One region of the Neobacillus oceani genome, then DNA from elsewhere that is predicted to be linked to it. Evidence: a T-box and tRNA genes for the amino acid it is inferred to sense, from the RefSeq annotation. Region 1 holds a T-box; the other regions hold tRNA genes.
The links. The T-box of region 1 lies ahead of leuS (leucine--tRNA ligase). A T-box ahead of a tRNA ligase gene usually reads a tRNA of that ligase, here a tRNA-Leu.
Positions count from the first base shown of each region.

Region 1 (6,179 bases):
GAAGGGACTCACGGAAAGGCAGGCGTAGCATGCGCGGACTGCCATATGCCATATGAGCGTGTTGACGGCAAGCGAAAGATTTCGTCACACTGGTGGACTTCGCCGCTTAAGACAATGAAATCATCGTGCGGAACATGCCACGGCGATAGGGATATCGATAAGCTCGAAGCAAGGGTGATCGAGATTCAGGACACCCACATGAAGCAATTGCATAAAGCGGAGGATGTTTCCATTAACGCCCATTACTACGTAAACAAAATGATCACAATTGGAGTTAAGTCGGAAAAGGTAAAAGCCGCACAGGAACATGTGAGGAAAGCCCAATGGTTCTGGGATATCGTCGCAGCAGAGAGCTCCGCAGGCTTCCATAACCCGCAAGGCTCAATGGATTCCCTCGCTGTTTCAATTGAAGAATCAAACCAGGCTATCCACATTGCAACCGAAGAGCTTGTTAAAAAAGGCGTCGACATCGATAAATTGAAAGAGGAAATCGAAAAGGCGAAAAAAGCTGTAACTGGTGAGAAGGATAACTTCAAGAAGAAAACCCATGCAATCAATGGGGAGTTCCCGGCACAGCAGCCGGCCGTTCCGGCACCACCAAAAAAGTAAGTTCGGACAGGGATTTCCGAACGCCAATAGCTGTTAAAAAGCACTGTAGCCTTTTGGTTGCAGTGCTTTTCTCTCATTTGGAATAAAAACCATTGCACAGTTTTGGGAAAAGGAATAGAATATCCTTTGTGTTTGAGAATAGGAAAGAAAATTTTTATAGAATTATGTCTAGCTCCACAAGGAAGGCTTCGGCAGCTTAGCATCGCACGAAGGAAAAGTGCACTTCTTTTCCGAGGAGCGCCCAGCGCCTAGTGTACTACGGTCCATACGGCGCTAAACGGGGCGCTTGCGCATTTCTTATGAGATAGGAGAATCAAGATGCCGCGTTCATTATGGCTTTTAATCATCGGAATGGTCGTCAACGTTACAGGTTCATCCTTTCTCTGGCCTTTGAATGCAATCTATATCCATGACCATCTCGGCAAATCTTTAACCACCGCTGGCATAGTCCTTATGCTGAACTCCGCTGCGAGCGTTGCGGGAAACCTGGCGGGAGGAAGCTTGTTTGACAGGCTTGGCGGTTATAAAACGATTTTGCTAGGGATTGGCATTGCTTTGCTTGCATTGCTTGGATTGACTTTTTGGAACGACTTTACCCCTTATGTGATTTTCCTTACAATTTCGGGCTTTGGCGCGGGAATTATTTTTCCGGCAATGTACGCAATGTCGGGAGCTGTCTGGAAGGAAGGGGGAAGGCGCGCATTCAATGCGATTTATGTTGCGCAGAACCTTGGTGTAGCGATTGGTGCGGCATTAGGAGGACTTGTTGCCGATTTTTCCTTCCAGTTGATTTTTGTTGCAAACCTGTTCATGTATATCGTCTTTATGGCGATTGCTTTTTTTGGCTATAAAAACATAACCGACCGGGAAGGCGCCCAGACTTCTATTTTGCAGGAAAATCCCTCTGCTGGTATGAATAAAAAACTAAAAGCGTTGCTCATCCTCTGTATTGGCTACCTCCTTTGCTGGGTTGGATATGTCCAATGGCAGACAACAATCGCTTCCTATACACAGGAAATCAATATAACTCTTACCCAATACAGTTTGCTCTGGACAGTGAATGGTGCGATGATTGTGCTCGGCCAGCCAGTACTGAACGGTTTTTTGAAACGCTTTGGCCGATCGCTTAAAACACAGATGGTGCTCGGCATGCTCATATTTGTTGTGGCATTCATCGTAGCTGCCAATTCGGGGAGCTTTTCGGGATTTATGGCTGGGATGATAATTTTAACAGCTGGTGAAATGCTCATTTGGCCAGCGGTTCCGACAATTGCCAGTGAACTTGCGCCTCGGGGCCGGGAAGGCTTTTACCAGGGAATTGTCAACAGCACGGCCACCGGCGGCAGAATGATTGGACCGGTTCTAGGCGGAATGCTCGTCGACTTGTACGGCATGTCCATGTTGTTCATGATCCTAATAGTCCTGTTTATCGTTTCAATTGGAACGACTGTCGTCTATGACCGTGGCATTAAGGGAAAAAAGCAGCCGGTTCGCGCATAAAGTGAATCCCGCGCCTTTTTTGGGGGCGGGTTTCTTCGTTTGCCTATTATGTTTTCATCCGTTTACAAAGTCCGGAAAGAGAGCGGTCCATACGCCAGATTATGGTGGAAATCTCCGCTAACGCACATTTTCAACCGGGTGGCTTGCATCCCGGGGCAAATTTTAATAAAATAGCACTATGTAAAATAGTTTAATGACTGTGAAAAGGAATAGTAATGATTCCGTCCCGCCATTAGAGAGCTGGCGGTTGGTGCAAGCCGGCCGGGACCATCATGAACTCGCCTTAGAGTCGCAGGCGTGAAGTGCCAGTAATGCCTGCCGTTTTCCGCGTTAAGGATGAATGAAGCGAGTGTTTTTCACACTAATGTGGGTGGTACCGCGGGAAGATACATATCCTCTCGTCCCTGTTTATGGGATGGGAGTTTTTTATTTTTGGAAAAAAGTTTGAGGGAGGAAATTGAGATGAGCTTCAACCACAGACAAATTGAAAAGAAGTGGCAAACGAAGTGGGAGACAGAAAAAACATTTAAAACGGGCGAGGAGAAGGGCAAGCCGAAATTTTACGCCCTTGACATGTTCCCTTATCCTTCGGGTGCGGGTCTCCACGTTGGCCACCCGGAAGGCTATACGGCGACTGACATCCTTTCCCGTATGAAACGGATGCAGGGCTACAATGTACTACATCCGATGGGCTGGGACGCATTCGGACTCCCTGCCGAGCAGTACGCACTTGATACAGGGAATGACCCGGCGGAATTCACGGAGAGGAACATAAACACGTTCCGCCGCCAAATCAAAGAACTTGGTTTTTCATACGATTGGGACCGGGAAATCAATACAACGGATCCCGATTATTACAAATGGACACAATGGATTTTCCTCAAGTTGTACGAACATGGCCTTGCCTATATCGACGAAGTATCGGTTAACTGGTGCCCGGCGCTTGGGACTGTCCTTGCGAATGAAGAAGTCATCGACGGCAAGAGCGAGCGCGGGGGCCATCCGGTCGAACGCCGCCCAATGAAGCAGTGGGTGCTGAAGATTACCGCTTATGCAGACCGGCTCTTGGAGGACCTTGAAGAGCTTGATTGGCCTGAAAGCCTGAAGGATATGCAGCGCAATTGGATTGGCCGCTCTGAAGGTGCTGAAGTCACTTTTAACATTAAAGGGCATGACGGCACATTTACGGTGTTCACAACGCGTCCTGACACGCTTTTTGGTGCGACTTATGCGGTCCTTGCGCCAGAGCACGCGCTTGTTGAAAAGATCACCACTGCGGACCAGAAGGAAGCGGTTGAAGCGTATCTTGAAAAAATCAAGAGCAAGAGCGACCTCGAACGGACCGACCTTGCAAAAGAAAAGACTGGTGTCTTCACCGGCGCCTATGCAATCAATCCGGCGAACGGCGAAGAGATGCCGATCTGGATTGCGGATTACGTGCTTGCGAGCTACGGAACCGGCGCAATCATGGCGGTACCTGCGCATGACGAGCGTGACTATGAATTCGCGAAGCAATTCGGCTTGCCGATCGTTGAAGTCGTAGCTGGCGGGGATATTGAAAAAGAAGCGTATACAGGCGATGGCACGCATGTAAATTCCGGCTTCCTTGATGGTTTAAATAAGGAAGATGCGATACGGGACATGATCGCCTGGCTTGAAGAAAAAGGCATCGGGACAAGAAAGATTACCTATCGCCTTCGTGACTGGCTATTCAGCCGCCAGAGATACTGGGGAGAGCCAATTCCGATCATCCATTGGGAGGATGGCACAAGCACGGCTGTTCCAGAAGACCAGCTGCCGCTTGTTTTGCCAAAAACAACCGACATTAAACCATCCGGAACAGGCGAATCACCGCTTGCCAATATCGAGGACTGGGTAAACGTTTTCGATCCTGAAACAGGCAAGAAGGGCCGCCGCGAAACGAACACAATGCCGCAATGGGGCGGAAGCTGCTGGTACTATCTCCGCTATATCGATCCGAGGAATGATAATCATCTCGCGGACCCTGAAAAACTGAAAGAATGGCTCCCTGTCGACATTTATATCGGTGGCGCTGAGCATGCGGTATTACACCTGCTCTACGCCCGATTCTGGCACAAGTTCCTATACGATATTGGCGTCGTGCCTACGAAAGAACCGTTCCAGAAGCTATTCAATCAGGGAATGATCCTTGGCGAAAACAATGAGAAAATGAGCAAATCTAAAGGGAATGTCGTTAACCCGGACCATATCGTTGAAAGCCACGGGGCAGACACATTGAGGCTCTACGAAATGTTCATGGGGCCGCTTGATGCTTCCGTTGCGTGGTCGACGAACGGCCTTGACGGCGCGCGCAGGTTCCTTGACCGTGTATGGCGTCTGTTCATCGAGTCGGATGGAGAGGTTTCCTCGAAAATTCGGGAAGGCGCGAAGGCGGAAAACCTTGAGAGGGTCTACCACCAGACAGTTAAGAAGGTTACCGAGGACTATGAAGGGCTTCGCTTCAATGTCGCTATTTCCCAATTGATGGTGTTTATTAATGAAGCCTATAAATCCGATGTTCTTCCAAAGGAATACATGGAGGGCTTCGTAAAACTTCTTTCCCCAGTTGCGCCGCACGTCTGTGAGGAACTATGGGAAAAGCTTGGCCATACAGATACGGTTTCGTATGGGCCATGGCCAACATTTGATGAGACTAAGCTTGTTGAAGACGAAGTGGAAATCGTTGTCCAAATCAATGGCAAGATGAAGAAAAAGCTGATGGTTCCATCCGATGCTACGAGAGAAGTGATGGAAGAGCTTGCGATGAAGGAAATCAGCGCTGAGCTCGAGGGTAAAACCGTCCGTAAGGTAATCGCCGTACCAGGCAAGCTTGTCAACGTTGTCGCGAACTAACAATATTCCAATTTGCCTGGCAGCCGTAATGGTGGCTGAAAAAACAGGTTTATGGGAAACTATAGTATGAAAACCATTCATAGCATCCCCCGGAATCCGGGGGATGTTTTTGACAAAGGGGTGCAATCATGGAACCAATTAAAACAATCTCGACGGAAGAGCTGAAGAAGAAGATTGAGGTTGGAGAGAAGCTTGAACTAATCGATGTCAGGGAAGACGAGGAAGTTGTATACGGTATGGTCCCCGGCGCGAAGCATATCAAAATGGGGGAAATTCCTGCGCGCCTCGAGGAACTGGACAAAAACAAGGAATATATCGTCATTTGCCGATCAGGCGGCCGAAGCATGAACGTTTGCCACTACTTGCAGCAGCAGGGCTACAAGGTCATCAACATGGAAGGCGGCATGCTCGAGTGGGAAGGCGACGTTGAAGTGAATGGGTAATTGAATAATCTTTTAGGTGCATTAGATGTTTCTATTAAAAAATGCTTTTCTCAGTTGATGAAGAAAAGCATTTTTTATTTGGCGTTCAGGTAACTTTTCGGAATTCCGATGGGTATGAGGCCAAAGTTACTTCATGTTTGGACAGCAAAGTGAATTTTCAAGGGATGTGTGTCCAAAGCTGCCCGAAGTTTGGACAGCAAAGTGAATTTTCAAGGGATGTATGTCCAAAGCTTCCTGATGTTTGGACAAGTTCCCGGGTGCCCCAACTTCTATTTCTTTTTCAAATTCTCCTGCGCCATGCGGACGAGTTCCTTGACCATGCTCCCGCCAAGCCTTCCGCCAACTTTCCCAGCGTCCTCAGCAGCAAGCCTGCCGTTATAGCCATGTTGAAGCGGGACGCCGACCTCTTTCGCTGCTTCATATTTGGCGTCTTCTGGACGGTTGGCGCCCACCACTTTTGCTTTCAATTCATCGAGTCCCTTTCTTGCTTCGGGGACAAGGATTTTGTTTCGTCTAGCCATTATGCCAGCCTCCTTTTTAAGCTTATTTTTCCGCAAAAAACAAACCTTATCCATCGCCATTTGTTAAAAAGTTGGAATTTTGGCAAAACTGGTGAAAAAAGAGGGAGGAAGCACAATGATACAGGTGAAACTTTTTGATAAAGAGCATGAAGCCGATCTTGAAACTGATATGAATAATTTCCTGAAAGGGCTCGACGAAAAAAAACTGCTTGATATTAAATACAATGTCGCA
Region 1 is NZ_CP143543.1:3,280,137-3,286,315, reverse strand. Features, by position in the region: gene V1499_RS16565 (ammonia-forming cytochrome c nitrite reductase subunit c552) at 1-609, shown strand, start outside; gene V1499_RS16560 (MDR family MFS transporter) at 928-2,109, shown strand; T-box leader at 2,300-2,518, shown strand; gene leuS (leucine--tRNA ligase) at 2,572-4,983, shown strand; gene V1499_RS16550 (rhodanese-like domain-containing protein) at 5,112-5,426, shown strand; gene V1499_RS16545 (alpha/beta-type small acid-soluble spore protein) at 5,696-5,947, opposite strand; gene V1499_RS16540 (sporulation protein Cse60) at 6,063-6,179, shown strand, end outside.

Region 2 (6,179 bases), 2.1 Mb from region 1:
ATCACCGAAGCTGTGGATTGACATCTTCGATGTCAGTGGTAGGAGAGCGTTCCAAGGGCGTTGAAGCAGGACCGGAAGGACCTGTGGAGCGCTTGGAAGTGAGAATGCCGGTATGAGTAGCGAAAGATGGGTGAGAATCCCATCCACCGAATGCCTAAGGTTTCCTGAGGAAGGCTCGTCCGCTCAGGGTTAGTCGGGACCTAAGCCGAGGCCGAAAGGCGTAGGCGATGGACAACAGGTTGATATTCCTGTACCACCTCTTCATCGTTTGAGCAATGGGGGGACGCAGGAGGATAGGGTAAGCGCACTGTCGGATATGTGCGTCTAAGCAGTTAGGCTGGAAAGCAGGCAAATCCGCTTTCCGTGACGGCTGAGCTGTGACAGCGAGGGAAATTTAGTACCGAAGTTCCTGATTCCACACTGCCAAGAAAAGCCTCTAGCGAGATGGAAGGTGCCCGTACCGCAAACCGACACAGGTAGGCGAGGAGAGAATCCTAAGGTGAGCGAGAGAACTCTCGTTAAGGAACTCGGCAAAATGACCCCGTAACTTCGGGAGAAGGGGTGCTCTTTAGGGTTCATAGCCCTGAAGAGCCGCAGTGAATAGGCCCAGGCGACTGTTTAGCAAAAACACAGGTCTCTGCGAAGCCGCAAGGCGAAGTATAGGGGCTGACGCCTGCCCGGTGCTGGAAGGTTAAGAGGAGGGGTTAGCGCAAGCGAAGCTCTGAATCGAAGCCCCAGTAAACGGCGGCCGTAACTATAACGGTCCTAAGGTAGCGAAATTCCTTGTCGGGTAAGTTCCGACCCGCACGAAAGGCGTAACGATCTGGGCACTGTCTCAACGAGAGACTCGGTGAAATTATAGTACCTGTGAAGATGCAGGTTACCCGCGACAGGACGGAAAGACCCCGTGGAGCTTTACTGCAGCCTGATATTGAATTTTGGTACAGCTTGTACAGGATAGGTAGGAGCCTGTGAAGCCGGAGCGCCAGCTTCGGTGGAGGCGTCGGTGGGATACTACCCTGGCTGTATTGAAATTCTAACCCGCACCCATGATCTGGGTGGGAGACAGTGTCAGGCGGGCAGTTTGACTGGGGCGGTCGCCTCCCAAAATGTAACGGAGGCGCCCAAAGGTTCCCTCAGAATGGTTGGAAATCATTCGCAGAGTGTAAAGGCACAAGGGAGCTTGACTGCGAGACCTACAAGTCGAGCAGGGACGAAAGTCGGGCTTAGTGATCCGGTGGTTCCGCATGGAAGGGCCATCGCTCAACGGATAAAAGCTACCCCGGGGATAACAGGCTTATCTCCCCCAAGAGTCCACATCGACGGGGAGGTTTGGCACCTCGATGTCGGCTCATCGCATCCTGGGGCTGTAGTCGGTCCCAAGGGTTGGGCTGTTCGCCCATTAAAGCGGTACGCGAGCTGGGTTCAGAACGTCGTGAGACAGTTCGGTCCCTATCCGTCGTGGGCGCAGGAAATTTGAGAGGAGCTGTCCTTAGTACGAGAGGACCGGGATGGACGCACCGCTGGTGTACCAGTTGTCTTGCCAAAGGCATCGCTGGGTAGCTATGTGCGGACGGGATAAGTGCTGAAAGCATCTAAGCATGAAGCCCCCCTCAAGATGAGATTTCCCATTCGTAAGAAGTAAGATCCCTGAAAGATGATCAGGTTGATAGGTCAGAGGTGGAAGCACGGCGACGTGTGGAGCTGACTGATACTAATCGATCGAGGACTTAACCAAATAGATTGCTCGTTCTTCCGAACTTCTTCTGAAAATTATCCAGTTTTGAGGGAATGAAATTTCCACTTGAAAAAACCTGAAAAGGTATTATAATAAAGTATGTCTGATTCAATGTCTGGCAGTTATGGCGAGAAGGCCACACCCGTTCCCATACCGAACACGGAAGTTAAGCTTCTCAGCGCCGATGGTAGTTGGGGCCTTGCCCCTGTGAGAGTAGGACGCTGCCGGGCTTTGATTAAATACTATTCCGCAGTAGCTCAGTGGTAGAGCAATCGGCTGTTAACCGATCGGTCGTAGGTTCGAGTCCTACCTGCGGAGCCAACAAATGGAGAGCTGTCCGAGTGGCCGAAGGAGCACGATTGGAAATCGTGTATACGCTAACCGCGTATCAAGGGTTCAAATCCCTTGCTCTCCGCCATATATATTTTAATACTGGCCCCTTGGTCAAGCGGTTAAGACACCGCCCTTTCACGGCGGTAACACGGGTTCGAATCCCGTAGGGGTCACCATACATTGGAGGATTAGCTCAGCTGGGAGAGCATCTGCCTTACAAGCAGAGGGTCGGCGGTTCGATCCCGTCATCCTCCACCATAGGTTTATATTTTTTATTGTCGCGGGGTGGAGCAACGAGCGTTGCCTCACTGATTAAACTGCGAGTTGTACCCATCGAGCTGCTTCTTGAGTTAGCCTACTGAGATGGGGACAGTCAATGCTCCCAATGAGCATGACAAAAATGTAATATTTTTTTATCGTCGCGGGGTGGAGCAGTCCGGTAGCTCGTCGGGCTCATAACCCGAAGGTCGCAGGTTCAAATCCTGCCCCCGCAATTTGGTCTGGTAGTTCAGTTGGTTAGAATGCCTGCCTGTCACGCAGGAGGTCGCGGGTTCGAGTCCCGTCCAGACCGCCATTTATGGCTCAGTAGCTCAGTCGGTAGAGCAAAGGACTGAAAATCCTTGTGTCGGCGGTTCGATTCCGTCCTGAGCCATATTTAATTTAATTTATATTCACTATGCCGGTTTAGCTCAATTGGTAGAGCAACTGACTTGTAATCAGTAGGTTGGGGGTTCAAGTCCTCTAGCCGGCACCATTTTTTCGGTGGGGTAGCGAAGTGGCTAAACGCGGCGGACTGTAAATCCGCTCCCTCAGGGTTCGGCGGTTCGAATCCGTCCCCCACCACCATTTATACAGGGGTATAGTTTAAAGGTAGAACGAAGGTCTCCAAAACCTTTGGTGTGGGTTCGATTCCTACTACCCCTGCCAATTTTCCCAATAATGGCGGTCGTGGCGAAGTGGTTAACGCACCAGATTGTGGCTCTGGCACTCGGGGGTTCGATTCCCCTCGATCGCCCCATTTATGTTTAAATATTGATATTGGGCTATAGCCAAGCGGTAAGGCAACGGACTTTGACTCCGTCACTCGTAGGTTCGAATCCTGCTAGCCCAGCCATTTATGCGGAAGTAGTTCAGTGGTAGAACACCACCTTGCCAAGGTGGGGGTCGCGGGTTCGAATCCCGTCTTCCGCTCCATTATTCGGCGGCATAGCCAAGTGGTAAGGCAAAGGTCTGCAAAACCTTTATTCACCGGTTCGAATCCGGTTGCCGCCTCCATCATACAAAGTCCAATTCATTTTATTATGCCGGTGTGGCGGAATTGGCAGACGCGCACGACTCAAAATCGTGTTCCGAAAGGAGTGCCGGTTCGACCCCGGCCACCGGTATCTGAAAACGTTGAAATGACGCTGTTCTACACAAGATGTAGAACGGCGTTTTTTCGTTTATGCGGAACGATCCAGCAATTAAAATCGTACGCGGTGGAAACGAATAACACTGTAATGGGGACGTCATTATGGCCTGTACTAGACGCCAGAACGAACTATCTATGACGGAGGACATGTCGAAGCACTGTTGCAGCCTGCGCTCCGATTATCTGGATTTTGAGGGAATCCGTTAGAACTTTGGGTTAAGGAGTGCGAAATTCGAATTTACGCTCGTTAAGGTGGCCGCCTATACATACGAGGTAACTGGCAGTGTGCATTAAGTGGACAAGCTGACGTAGCAAAATGCACATCGAGCAGGATGCGGAAGTTATACGTGGCTAATGTGGCGGGCGTTGTTAATGTCCAGGTTATCGAGGTTTACCGGACATTACTTTTATTATATTGCATCGGTCGATATACTTAGCTATTATAGGGTACTTTCCCGAAACGTAGCCGTTCTCATTCGGATTGCTTCTCGTGATGTAGACACCGTTTCAACGGACTTTTTAATGTATATACATATCGGCACGACTCAAAACCCGTGATCCGTGAGGAGTATCGGTTCGACCCCACCATCATTTTTGAATGCTTTAGTTAAGTAATATCCGTAATATAGCTCAAGAACATTGGTGTATCAGTGTTCTTGAGCGTTTTTATATATTTTTTTATAACGATACCAATCGAAGCAATATTTTTGGACTTTTTATTTGGTGTCATAACCCAAAAATTGCACGAGATATGGATGTCATACCTATTTTTTTCGGGACATACTAAAACTAGATAGAAGGTGACAATTTTTACGACACTTTTTTACAAGACTCGAGTTTTTCTAATTGACTTTAAGTAGTTGTATTGTAAGATGGAAGTAATGATTTTTTAATATTCCAATTATTAAGAACACAATTCCATACTCTAAAATTATTTTAATTGGAAAATAATTAGAAAGGTGTGTGCTTGTTGGAAAAAGAGAAGAAAATCGCAAAACAGGGGGAACAATCAGGCAGACTGGAACGTATGGGTATTTCTTTAGCAAATTGGAGTGAGAAGTGGTTTCCAGATGCGTATATTTTTGCTGCAGTTGCAGTTGTGATCGTTGCAATAATTGCTTTATTAATGGGAAGGACTCCTGTCGAGGTGGGGGTCGATTTTGGAAAACACTATTGGGATTTGATTCCTTTTACAATGCAAATGGCTTTTATTATTATTACAGGCTACGTAGTGGCTTCTTCAAAACCTGTTCATAAGCTCATTGCTAAGATGGCGACAATTCCTAAATCACCGAAAGTAGCTGTAGCTTTTGTAGCATTCTTTGCCTTAGTTACATCATTAATTAGTTGGGGATTTAGCTTAGTGTTTAGTGGTATCCTGATTAAAGAAATCAGTAATCGAGTCAAGGGTGTCGATTATCGAGCCATGGCAGCAGCAGGGTTCTTAGGTCTTGGAAGTATTTGGGCATTAGGGCTTTCTTCATCAGCAGCATTATTAATGGCAACGAAATCTTCCATTCCTCCTGAATTGTATGAAATTAGTGGTACGATTGCAATGTCGGAAACGATTTTCACTTGGCAGAACTTAGTCATGATTGTTGTTCTAATTGTTTTATCCGTTTGGCTTGCATATGTGTCCGCACCAAATAAGGACAAGGCAAAGACTGCGGAAATGGCTGGTCTTGATTATAGCCGGATAGAATCTCTTGAAAAAAAGAAGGGTGATAGACCAGGAGAATGGTTGGAATATAGCCCAATATTAACGATCTTATTAGTTACTCTAGGTTTTCTTTATATTGGATACATAATGGCTGATGTAGGTCCAATCGCAGCACTAAATCTCAATAATTATAACTTCATACTTTTAATGTTTGGGTTGCTTTTGCACTGGACACCGAGGAACTTTTTGAATTCAGTATCTAACTCAGTACCTGCTATTAGTGGAGTACTTATACAGTTTCCATTATATGCAGGGATTTTCGGAATTTTAATGAATTCAGGACTTAACGATGTATTAGTAGACTTCTTTCTTTCCATTTCGACTGAAAATACTTTCCCAGTCATTGCAGGGATCTATTCAGCTGTTCTAGGGCTCTTTCTACCTTCAGGTGGGGGAAAATGGATTGTTGAAGCACCGTACTTGCTCGAGGCTGCGAAAGAGTTAAATGTTAGCATGGCTTGGATCGTGCAAGTATATAATGCGACAGAAGCACTCCCTAACATGGTTAACCCGTTCTTTATGTTACCTTTACTGGGAGTATTGGGGATCAAGGCTAAGGACCTCGCTGGTTACTCTATATTACAATTGATTTTTCATGTTCCAGTTGTACTTTTCTTAGTTTGGATTTTAGCAAAAACACTGCCGTATGTTGCTCCAGTCTTCCAGTAATTTATGTTAATACCTCGACTCAGTTTTATACTGGTCGAGGTGTTTTATTGCAAAATTCAGCCCAGATTCAAATTTATTACATATATCATTTGGACTTTTTAAAAAAAGTATTAAAAAATGAAAAAGATATTTTACACAAATTTTTCACAAGTCCACAATGAACCCTTATATATGAAGGAGTTAGAAGGCATATTATACCCCGGCCACAGGTTTCAACTATTGACTAGAATTTTGCTTTATTAAGGCTTTTCACTTAATCGTGAAGAGTCTTTTTTTTCTTCTCTCAATAAATATTCCATTTAAATTCA
Region 2 is NZ_CP143543.1:819,721-825,899, forward strand. Features, by position in the region: rRNA gene V1499_RS04000 (23S ribosomal RNA) at 1-1,738, shown strand, start outside; rRNA gene rrf (5S ribosomal RNA) at 1,853-1,968, shown strand; tRNA gene V1499_RS04010 (tRNA-Asn) at 1,985-2,059, shown strand; tRNA gene V1499_RS04015 (tRNA-Ser) at 2,066-2,156, shown strand; tRNA gene V1499_RS04020 (tRNA-Glu) at 2,173-2,247, shown strand; tRNA gene V1499_RS04025 (tRNA-Val) at 2,254-2,329, shown strand; tRNA gene V1499_RS04030 (tRNA-Met) at 2,492-2,565, shown strand; tRNA gene V1499_RS04035 (tRNA-Asp) at 2,569-2,645, shown strand; tRNA gene V1499_RS04040 (tRNA-Phe) at 2,651-2,723, shown strand; tRNA gene V1499_RS04045 (tRNA-Thr) at 2,750-2,825, shown strand; tRNA gene V1499_RS04050 (tRNA-Tyr) at 2,833-2,917, shown strand; tRNA gene V1499_RS04055 (tRNA-Trp) at 2,925-2,998, shown strand; tRNA gene V1499_RS04060 (tRNA-His) at 3,014-3,089, shown strand; tRNA gene V1499_RS04065 (tRNA-Gln) at 3,111-3,185, shown strand; tRNA gene V1499_RS04070 (tRNA-Gly) at 3,191-3,265, shown strand; tRNA gene V1499_RS04075 (tRNA-Cys) at 3,272-3,346, shown strand; tRNA gene V1499_RS04080 (tRNA-Leu) at 3,375-3,456, shown strand; gene V1499_RS04085 (hypothetical protein) at 3,855-4,040, shown strand; gene V1499_RS04090 (short-chain fatty acid transporter) at 4,453-5,871, shown strand.
Region 2: it encodes a tRNA-Leu, which carries the amino acid that the T-box ahead of leuS (leucine--tRNA ligase) is inferred to sense. The anticodon was not compared.

Region 3 (6,179 bases), 1.5 Mb from region 1:
ATAGCGCGGTGAAAAAACTGCTCGCAAGCCTTGGATTAACGACAACGGACCTTGGCAGTGACAGGCTGAAAGAAGCATTGGGACAACTCGATCACGGAAAAGTGGCCGAAGAGCTTGAAATTGGGGAAATCACGTTGAAGGACATTATCGACGCCCTTATCCGGCCCGAACGGGATCCTCGTGATGAACTAGATGCTCCATTGCTTAAAAAAGATGTGTTAAAACTCGAGGACCTCCAACCAGGAATGGAACTTCAGGGGACAGTAAGGAATGTGGTCGATTTCGGTGCCTTTGTAGATATCGGCGTTAAACAGGATGGGCTCGTCCATATCAGCAAGTTAAGGAAGCAATTTGTCAAGCATCCGCTTGATGTCGTTTCTGTCGGGGACGTCGTCACTGTGTGGGTTGATTCAGTCGATAAACAAAAAGGCCGTGTCTCCCTGACGATGATCCAGCCTGAATCGGCGAAAGGGATCAATAACTAATTAGGCGGCTAGGCCAATTAAGGTTTAGCTATGTATGTGTACTACAACGTAAAAATGGCGTGCCTGGGAAATGCGGGCACGTCTTTTTTTGAGGTGGTTTGGAAGATAAACAGGAGTTAGGATGGATACTTCCTTCTATAGAAGAACCAGCATTGGTTAAGGAGTTTAATCTGATAACGATTCTTTTCATAAAATGCCCGCCTCATCCTGTTTTGGAACCATGTTGGCATTCAAGTGCCCTCCCTGCGTACCATAATGTTTTTCTATTCTATGCTATAATAGGTTGTCATGTTCAACGGAAAGAGGTGGCGAATTGCAGATGGACAACCAGGACCTTCAGGGATTGACGGAAAAAATTTCACAGGAGCAATTTGGCCTGCCCTTCCTGCACAAAGCCGTTTTTAATTCCAGGTTGCGCACAACAGGCGGAAGGTACCTTTTGAAAACCCATAACATTGAAATAAATAAACGCTATTTGGAACAGTTGGGCTATGACGAATTGGTCGGAATCATAAAACATGAACTTTGCCACTACCACCTCCATCTGCTTGGTAAGGGATACAAGCATAGGGACGCGGACTTCAGAGCGTTGTTGAAAAAAGTCGGAGCGCCGAGGTTTTGTGGCCAGCTTCCCGAAAGCGGAGTAAAGAAGAAAAGCAAAAAGATCGTGGTCTATGAATGCGCAGCCTGCGGAACTGTCTTCAAAAGAAGGCGAAACATAAATACAGCCAAGTATGTATGCGGAAAATGTAGAGGAGAACTCCGAAAAGTAAAGGAAATGCACGCGCAGTAGAGGGTGGAAGGAAAGCCAAAATTTATATGCCAATCATTCTTGACATTGAGGTGCACCGTCATTATAATGGTAAGAGTCGACGGAAGGAACAACAAACTTTCTGGATGTAAAACCTAGTCTCAGCTTGCTTTGGTTAACTGAGGCGGGGACACAAAATGCTATATAAGCGTATGGGTAATACTATTTATTCCGCAGTAGCTCAGTGGTAGAGACGAGCATCACTTCCCTGAATTAACTGCGAGTTGTACACGCCGAGCCGCTGCTCGCGGATCTTTCTGAGGCGGGGACACAAAATGCTATATAGGCGTATGGATATACTTATTATTCCGCAGTAGCTCAGTGGTAGAGCAATCGGCTGTTAACCGATCGGTCGTAGGTTCGAGTCCTACCTGCGGAGCCATTATGGGGAAGTACTCAAGAGGCTGAAGAGGCGCCCCTGCTAAGGGTGTAGGTCGGGTGACCGGCGCGAGGGTTCAAATCCCTCCTTCTCCGCTCCGTATTTTCAATGGCCCCTTGGTCAAGCGGTTAAGACACCGCCCTTTCACGGCGGTAACACGGGTTCGAATCCCGTAGGGGTCACTTTTATATTTTTGGGCTATAGCCAAGCGGTAAGGCAACGGACTTTGACTCCGTCATTCGTTGGTTCGAATCCAGCTAGCCCAGCCATTTTCTTTTGAGCCATTAGCTCAGTTGGTAGAGCATCTGACTTTTAATCAGAGGGTCGAAGGTTCGAGTCCTTCATGGCTCACCATTTAATATGCGGGTGTGGCGGAATTGGCAGACGCACCAGACTTAGGATCTGGCGCCGCGAGGCGTGGGGGTTCGACTCCCTTCACCCGCACCACAATATACCAGTTGCATTGCTGAAAAATAAGTGGTATGATTAATCTTGTCGCTAATTTAATTTACGCGGTCGTGGCGGAATGGCAGACGCGCTAGGTTGAGGGCCTAGTGGGGGCAACCCCGTGGAGGTTCAAGTCCTCTCGGCCGCACCAATAAAGGTATTGGTGCTTGTGAATTTGATTAAGTCTTTTTCGAAAATGTGCGCCCGTAGCTCAATTGGATAGAGCGTCTGACTACGGATCAGAAGGTTATGGGTTCGACTCCTTTCGGGCGCGCCATACTACGGGAAGTAGCTCAGCTTGGTAGAGCACTTGGTTTGGGACCAAGGGGTCGCAGGTTCGAATCCTGTCTTCCCGACCATTCGGGTTATAAATAAATATATGCGGGTGTAGTTTAATGGTAAAACTCCAGCCTTCCAAGCTGATGTCGTGGGTTCGATTCCCATCACCCGCTCCAAAAATTGTTCCTTGAAAACTAAACAAACAAGCGTCAACAAACAATAATATAGTGATCTTCGGATCACTAGCCAACGTAACTTTATGAGCTAAACTCATACTCTTTTTTGGAGAGTTTGATCCTGGCTCAGGACGAACGCTGGCGGCGTGCCTAATACATGCAAGTCGAGCGGAAGTTTCAAAAGCTTGCTTTTGAAACTTTAGCGGCGGACGGGTGAGTAACACGTGGGCAACCTGCCTGTAAGACTGGGATAACTTCGGGAAACCGGAGCTAATACCGGATAATCCTTTCTGACACATGTCAGGAAGCTGAAAGACGGTTTCGGCTGTCACTTACAGATGGGCCCGCGGCGCATTAGCTAGTTGGTGGGGTAATGGCCCACCAAGGCGACGATGCGTAGCCGACCTGAGAGGGTGATCGGCCACACTGGGACTGAGACACGGCCCAGACTCCTACGGGAGGCAGCAGTAGGGAATCTTCCGCAATGGACGAAAGTCTGACGGAGCAACGCCGCGTGAGCGAAGAAGGCCTTCGGGTCGTAAAGCTCTGTTGTCAGGGAAGAACAAGTACCGGAGTAACTGCCGGTACCTTGACGGTACCTGACCAGAAAGCCACGGCTAACTACGTGCCAGCAGCCGCGGTAATACGTAGGTGGCAAGCGTTGTCCGGAATTATTGGGCGTAAAGCGCGCGCAGGCGGCCTCTTAAGTCTGATGTGAAAGCCCACGGCTCAACCGTGGAGGGTCATTGGAAACTGGGGGGCTTGAGTGCAGAAGAGGAGAGCGGAATTCCACGTGTAGCGGTGAAATGCGTAGAGATGTGGAGGAACACCAGTGGCGAAGGCGGCTCTCTGGTCTGTAACTGACGCTGAGGCGCGAAAGCGTGGGGAGCGAACAGGATTAGATACCCTGGTAGTCCACGCCGTAAACGATGAGTGCTAAGTGTTAGAGGGTTTCCGCCCTTTAGTGCTGCAGCAAACGCATTAAGCACTCCGCCTGGGGAGTACGGCCGCAAGGCTGAAACTCAAAGGAATTGACGGGGGCCCGCACAAGCGGTGGAGCATGTGGTTTAATTCGAAGCAACGCGAAGAACCTTACCAGGTCTTGACATCCTCTGACACTCCTGGAGACAGGACGTTCCCCTTCGGGGGACAGAGTGACAGGTGGTGCATGGTTGTCGTCAGCTCGTGTCGTGAGATGTTGGGTTAAGTCCCGCAACGAGCGCAACCCTTGATCTTAGTTGCCAGCATTCAGTTGGGCACTCTAAGGTGACTGCCGGTGACAAACCGGAGGAAGGTGGGGATGACGTCAAATCATCATGCCCCTTATGACCTGGGCTACACACGTGCTACAATGGATGGTACAAAGGGCAGCGAAGCCGCGAGGTGGAGCCAATCCCATAAAACCATTCTCAGTTCGGATTGCAGGCTGCAACTCGCCTGCATGAAGCCGGAATCGCTAGTAATCGCGGATCAGCATGCCGCGGTGAATACGTTCCCGGGCCTTGTACACACCGCCCGTCACACCACGGGAGTTTGTAACACCCGAAGTCGGTGGGGTAACCGCAAGGAGCCAGCCGCCTAAGGTGGGACAGATGACTGGGGTGAAGTCGTAACAAGGTAGCCGTATCGGAAGGTGCGGCTGGATCACCTCCTTTCTAAGGATATTGCCTTCGGGCAATCGGAATGCGGACCTTTTGGTCCGTAAGTTGACCGCTTGTTTGTTTAGTTTTGAGGGAGCAATCCTTCAAAGTTTTTTTTGACTCTGCCCTTTCGGGCAAAGTTTGTTCCTTGAAAACTGGATAATGTTAAGAAGAAGTAACCAAGAAGAACCGAGTGATCGCCATTTTAGTTTTCTCTCTGGTAAACAGAGTGGAATGACCTTTTAGGTTAAGTTAGAAAGGGCGCACGGTGGATGCCTTGGCACTAGGAGCCGATGAAGGACGGGACTAACACCGATATGCTCCGGGGAGCTGTAAGTGAGCTTTGATCCGGAGATTTCCGAATGGGGAAACCCGCCATCCGTAATGGGGTGGCATCTTTACCTGAATCCATAGGGTATTGAAGGCAGACCCGGGGAACTGAAACATCTAAGTACCCGGAGGAAGAGAAAGCAAACGCGATTCCCCAAGTAGCGGCGAGCGAAACGGGACATAGCCCAAACCGGAAGGCTTGCCTTCCGGGGTTGTAGGACACTCTACATGGAGTTACAAAGGAACGGGGTAGGCGAAGAGGCCTGGAAAGGCCTGCCGGAGAAGGTAAAAGCCCTGTAGCTGAAACTTCGTTCCCTCCTGAGTGGATCCTGAGTACGGCCGGACACGTGAAATCCGGTCGGAATCCGGGAGGACCATCTCCCAAGGCTAAATACTCCCTAGTGACCGATAGTGAACCAGTACCGTGAGGGAAAGGTGAAAAGCACCCCGGAAGGGGAGTGAAAGAGATCCTGAAACCGTGTGCCTACAAGTAGTCAGAGCCCGTTCATGGGTGATGGCGTGCCTTTTGTAGAATGAACCGGCGAGTTACGGTCCCATGCAAGGTTAAGCCGAAGAGGCGGAGCCGCAGCGAAAGCGAGTCTGAATAGGGCGAATGAGTATGTGGCCGTAGACCCGAAACCAGGTGATCTACCCATGTCCAGGTTGAAGTCCAGGTAACACTGGATGGAGGACCGAACCCACGTACGTTGAAAAGTGCGGGGATGAGGTGTGGGTAGCGGTGAAATTCCAATCGAACCTGGAGATAGCTGGTTCTCTCCGAAATAGCTTTAGGGCTAGCCTCACGTAGTAAGAGTCTTGGAGGTAGAGCACTGTTTGGACTAGGGGCCCCCATCGGGTTACCGAATTCAGACAAACTCCGAATGCCAAAGACTTATCCGTGGGAGTCAGACTGCGAGTGATAAGATCCGTAGTCAAGAGGGAAACAGCCCAGACCACCAGCTAAGGTCCCAAAGTATACGTTAAGTGGAAAAGGATGTGGAGTTGCTTAGACAACCAGGATGTTGGCTTAGAAGCAGCCACCATTTAAAGAGTGCGTAATAGCTCACTGGTCGAGTGACTCTGCGCCGAAAATGTACCGGGGCTAAACGTATCACCGAAGCTGTGGATTGACATCTTCGATGTCAGTGGTAGGAGAGCGTTCCAAGGGCGTTGAAGCAGGACCGGAAGGACCTGTGGAGCGTTTGGAAGTGAGAATGCCGGTATGAGTAGCGAAAGATGGGTGAGAATCCCATCCACCGAATGCCTAAGGTTTCCTGAGGAAGGCTCGTCCGCTCAGGGTTAGTCGGGACCTAAGCCGAGGCCGAAAGGCGTAGGCGATGGACAACAGGTTGATATTCCTGTACCACCTCTTCATCGTTTGAGCAATGGGGGGACGCAGGAGGATAGGGTAAGCGCACTGTCGGATATGTGCGTCTAAGCAGTTAGGCTGGAAAGCAGGCAAATCCGCTTTCCGTGACGGCTGAGCTGTGACAGCGAGGGAAATTTAGTACCGAAGTTCCTGATTCCACACTGCCAAGAAAAGCCTCTAGCGAGATGGAAGGTGCCCGTACCGCAAACCGACACAGGTAGGCGAGGAGAGAATCCTAAGGTGAGCGAGAGAACTCTCGTTAA
Region 3 is NZ_CP143543.1:236,180-242,358, forward strand. Features, by position in the region: gene V1499_RS01300 (Tex family protein) at 1-485, shown strand, start outside; gene cmpA (cortex morphogenetic protein CmpA) at 602-715, opposite strand; gene V1499_RS01310 (SprT family protein) at 805-1,278, shown strand; tRNA gene V1499_RS01315 (tRNA-Asn) at 1,604-1,678, shown strand; tRNA gene V1499_RS01320 (tRNA-Ser) at 1,683-1,770, shown strand; tRNA gene V1499_RS01325 (tRNA-Glu) at 1,786-1,857, shown strand; tRNA gene V1499_RS01330 (tRNA-Gln) at 1,870-1,944, shown strand; tRNA gene V1499_RS01335 (tRNA-Lys) at 1,954-2,029, shown strand; tRNA gene V1499_RS01340 (tRNA-Leu) at 2,038-2,122, shown strand; tRNA gene V1499_RS01345 (tRNA-Leu) at 2,188-2,273, shown strand; tRNA gene V1499_RS01350 (tRNA-Arg) at 2,323-2,399, shown strand; tRNA gene V1499_RS01355 (tRNA-Pro) at 2,405-2,481, shown strand; tRNA gene V1499_RS01360 (tRNA-Gly) at 2,504-2,577, shown strand; rRNA gene V1499_RS01365 (16S ribosomal RNA) at 2,681-4,232, shown strand; rRNA gene V1499_RS01370 (23S ribosomal RNA) at 4,463-6,179, shown strand, end outside.
Region 3: it encodes a tRNA-Leu, which carries the amino acid that the T-box ahead of leuS (leucine--tRNA ligase) is inferred to sense. The anticodon was not compared.